Regions from separate parts of the Microbacterium sp. Z11_20 genome, predicted to be linked through region 2. Evidence: predicted binding sites of a transcription regulator. Region 2 holds the regulator's gene; the other holds the start of a gene.

Evidence for each region. Region 2 encodes HrcA, which represses chaperone genes, less so after heat shock. Its sites were predicted from a motif close to TTNGCACTCGNNNNNNNCGAGTGCNAA; they were not measured.
Region 1: a site for HrcA is predicted at 1,179-1,205, ahead of groL (chaperonin GroEL). Genes of this name have one in related genera too.

Annotation. Positions count from the first base shown of each region.
Region 1 covers NZ_JBXVOQ010000002.1:568,966-572,168, reverse strand. The annotation lists gene groL (chaperonin GroEL) at 1-1,141, opposite strand, end outside; gene AC2DFQ_RS07795 (cold-shock protein) at 1,389-1,589, opposite strand; gene AC2DFQ_RS07790 (LytR C-terminal domain-containing protein) at 1,719-2,297, opposite strand; gene AC2DFQ_RS07785 (DUF3263 domain-containing protein) at 2,307-2,564, opposite strand; gene AC2DFQ_RS07780 (DUF2332 family protein) at 2,574-3,203, opposite strand, start outside.
Region 2 covers NZ_JBXVOQ010000001.1:793,436-796,638, reverse strand. The annotation lists gene AC2DFQ_RS03860 (DUF1990 domain-containing protein) at 1-75, shown strand, start outside; gene hemW (radical SAM family heme chaperone HemW) at 75-1,292, shown strand; gene hrcA (heat-inducible transcriptional repressor HrcA) at 1,375-2,415, shown strand; gene dnaJ (molecular chaperone DnaJ) at 2,467-3,203, shown strand, end outside.

The DNA of each region.
Region 1 (3,203 bases), on a different contig from region 2:
CCCCCGCCTTGATGACGGCAACGCCGCCGGCGAGCTTGGCGAGGCGCTCCTGGAGCTTCTCGCGGTCGTAATCGCTGTCGGTGTTCTCGATCTCGCGACGGATCTGGGTCACGCGACCCTCGATCTGCGCGGTGTCACCGGCACCCTCGATGATGGTCGTCTCATCCTTGGTGATGATGACCCTGCGCGCACGACCGAGCAGGTCGACCGTGGCGTTCTCGAGCTTGAGGCCCACCTCTTCGGTGATGACCTGGCCGCCGGTGAGGATCGCGATGTCCTGCAGCTGCGCCTTGCGGCGGTCGCCGAAGCCGGGAGCCTTGACGGCGACCGACTTGAAGATGCCGCGGATCTTGTTGAGCACGAGCGTCGCGAGAGCTTCACCCTCGACGTCCTCAGCAATGATGAGGAGCTCCTTGCCCTCCTGGATCACCTTGTCGACGATCGGCAGCAGGTCCTTGATGTTCGAGATCTTCTGGTTCGCGATCAGGATGTAGGGGTCTTCGAAGACCGCTTCCTGGCGCTCCGGGTCGGTCACGAAGTACGGGTTGATGTAACCCTTGTCGAAGCGCATACCCTCGGTGAGCTCGAGCTCGGTGCCGAAGGTGTTCGACTCCTCGACGGTGACGACGCCTTCCTTGCCCACCTTGTCGATGGCCTCGGCGATCAGCTCGCCGATCGCAGGGTCAGCGGCAGAGATCGATGCCGTGGCAGCGATCTGCTCCTTGGACTCGACCTCCTTGGCGCCGGCGAGGAGCTGGTCGGTGATGGCCTTGACGGCCTTCTCGATGCCCTTCTTGAGCGAGATGGGGTCGGCGCCGGCTGCGACGTTGCGCAGTCCTTCGCGAACGAGCGCCTGAGCGAGAACGGTAGCGGTGGTCGTTCCGTCACCGGCGACGTCGTCGGTCTTCTTGGCGACCTCCTTGACCAGCTCGGCGCCGATCTTCTCGTAGGGGTCGTCGAGCTCGATCTCCTTGGCGATCGAGACACCGTCGTTCGTGATCGTGGGGGCGCCCCACTTCTTCTCGAGCACGACGTTGCGACCGCGCGGGCCGAGCGTCACCTTGACGGCGTCGGCGAGGATGTTCAGGCCACGCTCGAGACCGCGGCGGGCCTCTTCGTCGAAAGCGATGATCTTTGCCATATGTGTGTCGTCCCTCCAGGACGGAGCTATCAGTCTGTTAGCACTCAATAAACACGAGTGCTAACTCATTCTGGCACTCGACCCATGCGAGTGCAAGCTGCCGCACCCGCGGGTCGTCTCCGTCCTGCCCGCGGCGGTGGCCGCGAGGAAAGAGAGCGAGGCGGCATCCCGCGGCGACTCCGGGCACCGTTGCCGGGGTGGAGTCATCGCGCGATGCCGCCTCGAAAGGGGCGCCGGGACGGACGCGTCAGACGACGCGAACCGACTCGGCCTGTGGGCCCTTCTGGCCGGCGCCGACGGTGAACTCCACCGTCTGCCCCTCCTCGAGAACCCGGAAGCCGGTCATATCGATGTTGGAGTAGTGGACGAAGACGTCCTGTCCGTCACCGGAAGTGATGAAACCGAAACCCTTCTCCGCGTTGAACCATTTGACGGTGCCTTGGGCCATGCTCTTCTCCTGATGGTGTGGGACGACCGTCATCGTATCCACCACGTGCAGCGTCGCGGCCCCTGGTCGGGCAAGTTTTGACACGGCCGCATCCAACTGTTTACTCCCCGGAAACACGGGGGTCGGGGCCTACTCGGAGGGTTCAGGGACGCGGTCGAGTCCCAGCACCACCGTGAGCTGCCGGGCTGCCTCGTTCGCCTCTGTGTCGGGGTCGTCCAGGGGGAGGTATTGGTCGCTCAACGCGATCTCCGCGCCGCCGATGGCCTCGGCCAGTCCCAGCGCCGCGGCCTCGTCCTCCTCGAACGGGTAGTACACCGTCGTCACCGGGAAGTCGTCGACCCCGGCGGCTCCGGCGGACACGATCTCGGCGGCCCAGCCCGCAGCGACCACGGTGTCGCGGATCTGGGATGCGAGTCCGTCCTGCGGCGTGGCGTTGAGAACGAGCACCGGCACCGTCGTGTCGACCACGGGCTCGACGACGGGAAGCGGTGACGTCGTGGGAACCGGCTCGGGCGCGAACGAGATCCGCCCGCTCATCAGCAGCGAGCCGAAGATCCCGGCCACGAGGAGGATGACCGTTGCGACGACGGCCCACAGGAAGATGATGCCGCCGCGCAGGCGCGGATTCTCGGCGCGATGGGCACCGACCCGGCCCGTGTCAGGGGCGAGCTCGTCGAATCGGTCTCGCGGGTACGTCGTTCGCGCCACCCCCCGATGCTAACCGCGAGTGCTGAGGATGACCGTGCGCCGGGCCCGGACGGAGGCGCGCTCATCCCGGACCCGGCGAAGGCGACGCACGAGGAGCGGATCGTGCTCGAGGGCCTCGGCCGTGTCGATCAGGCGGCCCAGCAATTGGTAGTAGCGCGCGGGCGGCATCGCGAACTCGGCCCGGATCGCCTCTTCCTTCGCTCCCCCGTGCCGGCGCCACTCCGCCTCGAAGGCGAGGAGGGCTCGATCGCGGTCGGAGAGAGGCACGCCTCCACGTTAAGCCTGCGGGCGGGCAGGTGCCGGGAGCCACTCCACGAAACCGCCGAGGGGATCCACCGCCGCGAGGATGGCGCCATCCAGCGCCAGGGCGAAGCCGCCCGGCCACGGGTCGGGGACCGAGCTCCAGCCCTCGTGCAGCCCTGGGTCATCCATCGTGATCCACCGGCCGGCGGCGCGCGCCGCGTCGATCACCGCGCCCCGCCGGGCGCGCGGGATGTGGGCCAGCACACCCGGGGTCGTGACGACCAGGGTCGCGTCGCGGGGGGCTGCGGCGGCGACCTCGGCCAGGACGGACGCGGCGTCGCCGGCGGTCAGCGCGGGCGGGTCGGCGGCGACCACGTCCAGCGCGGCCTCGACCCGCTCGGTCCGCCCCGTCTCCCCGGGCCAGACGAGGCCGGTCAGCCACGCACGGTCGCGCGGGTTCCGCGCATCCAGCGGCGACAGGTCGATGCCGGCGCGCCACACGATGCGCGGCAGGTGCAGCCGGGGAGGCTCCCCCGTGAGGCGGCTGGTCAGGACGACCGAGCTCGCGCCGTCGGCGGGGTCGAGCGCGAGCATCCCCTCCCCGGTGGCGTAACGGTAGGAGTAGCGGTCGGGATACAGGCACAGGCCCGCGCTCGCGCCCAC
Region 2 (3,203 bases):
GTCCGCCACCGCCGGCGTGAGCTCTTCCAGCGATACCTGCGCGCCATCTCCCCGCTGTACGCGACGTCCCGCTGATGGGCGCTGCCCTTCCCCTCGGCGATCCCGCTCCCCTCGACGGGGCACTGCCCGCGGACATCCGTACCGATCCGGCCGTCGACTTCGGCGTGTATCTGCACGTGCCGTTCTGTCGTGTGCGCTGCGGCTACTGCGACTTCAACACCTACACCGCGTCCGAACTGCGCGGGGCGCGGCAGGACCAGTACGCCGACACGCTCGTGCGGGAGATCGACCAGTCCGTGGGCGTCCTCGCCGCGACGGGCCCGCTGCGGCCGGCCTCGACGATCTTCTTCGGCGGCGGCACACCGACGCTCCTGCCGCCCGGTGACCTGGCGCGGATGCTGGGGGGAGTGCGCCGGGCCTTCGGGGTGGCCGACGGAGCCGAAGTGACCGTCGAGGCCAATCCCGACACCGTGACGGATGCGGTCGCGAACGAGCTGGCATCGGCCGGGGTGACCCGGATGTCGATCGGCATGCAATCGACCCGCCCGCACGTCCTCGCGGCCCTCGATCGCACGCACAACCCGGCCAATGTCCGCACCGCGGTCGCCGCGGCCCGAGCCGCCGGGCTCGACGTCAGCGTCGATCTCATCTACGGCACCCCGGGCGAGTCGCTCGAGGACTGGCGGCTCTCGCTCGAGGAGGCGATCTCCCTCGAACCCGATCATCTCTCCGCGTACGCACTCATCGTCGAGGACGGCACGCGGCTCGCGCGGCAGATCCGGCGCGGCGAACTCGCCCAGCCCGACGACGATCTGCAAGCCGACATGTACGAGCTGGCCGACGATCTGCTCGGTGCCGCCGGACTCGAGTGGTACGAGGTCTCCAACTGGGCGCGCACCCCGCAGCACCGCTCCCGGCACAACCTCGCCTACTGGCGCGGCACCGACTGGTGGGGTTATGGCCCCGGTGCGCACAGCCATGTCGGCGGGATGCGGTGGTGGAATGTGCGCCACCCCGCCGCCTACGCGGCGCGGCTCTCGCAGGGGGCATCGCCCGCGGCCGGGCGCGAGCGTCCCGATGCCGAAGCGCAGCGGCTCGAGGCCGTGCTGCTGCGCTCGCGCATCCGCGAGGGGATCCCCGTCGCGGAGTTGCTCGCAGAGGGCCGGCACGCCGTCGCCGGGCTCGTGGCGGACGGCCTCGTCGAGGGCACCGACGCCGTGCGCGGGCGCGTCGTGCTGACCAGGCGGGGCCGGCTCCTCGCCGACGCCGTCGTCCACACGCTCACCCAGTGAGCCTCAGGCTGAGATCCGGCCTCATCCGCTAGAATTGGCACTCAACGACAACGAGTGCCAACGGTCGCGGGGGAGGGGTGCCATGGTCACGGAACGCGGGCTCCAGGTGCTGCGAGCCATCGTGCAGGACTACGTCGATACGCATGAGCCGGTAGGCAGCAAGGCGATCGTCGATCGCCACGCCTTCGGGGTGTCTGCGGCCACCATCCGCAACGACATGGCGCTGCTGGAAGACGAAGACCTCATCGCCGCGCCGCACACATCGTCCGGACGCGTGCCCACCGACAAGGGGTACCGCGTCTTCGTCGACCACCTGGCGGACCTGCGGCCCCTCTCCCAGGCCCAGCGCGCGGCGATCGCGTCGTTCCTCGGCGACTCCGGAGATCTCGACGATCTGCTCGGGCGCACGGTGCGCGCCCTCACCCGGCTGACCGGGCAGGTGGCGATGGTGCAGTATCCGTCGTTTGCCACCGCGAATGTGACGCACGTCGAACTGGTGGGTCTCGGCGGTGGGCGGATGCTCGTGGTCGTCGTCACCGACACCGGACGTGTCACCCAGCGCATCGCCTTCTCCCGGGAAGAGCCGAGCGACGCCGATCTCGTGCAGCTGCGCGCTCGGATCGGAGCCCTGCTGGTCGGCCGATCGGTACGCGACGGCGCCGAACGACTGGGCGGGCTCCTCAGCGAAGCGCCGCCGACCGGTGGCGGCCTGGACGCGATGGCGTACCCGATCCTGCGTGTCCTCGCCGAAGAGCTCGAGGAATTCCGTCAGGACCGTCTGGTCATGGCCGGGGCGGCGACGCTGGCGCGCCGCGAATCCGACTTCCGTGGCAGCATCTACCCGCTCCTGGAGGCGATCGAGGAGCAGGTGACGCTGCTGCGCCTCATGAGTGAGATGGTCGCCGACGATCAAGGCCTGTCGGCGAGCATCGGGCGCGAGAACGAGCCGTTCGGGCTGCCCGAGGCATCCGTGCTCATCGGCCACTACGACGCGCCGGCCAGCGGCGCCCGCGTGGGCCTGCTCGGCCCCACGCGGATGGACTACCCCTCAAACCTCGCGGCGGTTCGCGCCGTCGCGCACTATCTGACCCGGATGCTCGAAGAGGACGAGAACGGCCGCTGAGGCGCATCCGGTCTTCGAACGGTCCCGCTGTACGCGGGCAGGAAGGCGATTGTGGCTGACCATTACGAGGTCCTCGGCGTCGCGCGCGACGCGTCTGCGGACGACATCAAGCGCGCCTACCGGCGGCTTGCGCGCGAACTCCACCCCGACGTCAACCCCGGCGAGGGTGCGGCCGAACGATTCAAACTCGTCACACACGCGTACGACGTGCTGAGCGATCCGGACCAGCGTCGCCGCTACGACATGGGCGGCGACTCGAACCCGTTCGGGGGTGCCGGGGGCGCGGCGGGGTTCGGCGGGTTCAGCGACATCTTCGAGACGTTCTTCGGCGGCGCCGGCGGCGGAGGCCGGGGCGGGCGTCCCCGGTCTCGCCGTGAGCGCGGTCAGGACGCCCTGGTGCGCGTCACGCTCGAGCTCGGCGATGTCGTGTTCGGAGTGCACCGCGACCTCGACGTCGACACGGCCGTGCTGTGCGAGACCTGCCAGGGGTCGTGCTGTCAGCCCGGTACGTCGGAGGTGACGTGCGACATCTGCCACGGAACCGGAAACGTGCAGCGCACCGTGCGGAGCCTCCTCGGCAACGTCGTCACCTCTCAGCCCTGTGCCACATGCCAGGGCTACGGGACGACCATCCCTTACCCGTGCGCCACCTGCCAGGGGCAGGGACGCGTGCGCGCACGCCGAACCGTGTCCGTCGACATCCCCGCGGGCGTCGAGACCGGCTTGCGCCTGCAGATGCCCGGGTCGGGCGAGGTCGGCCCCGCGGGAGGCCCGAACGGAGATCTCTA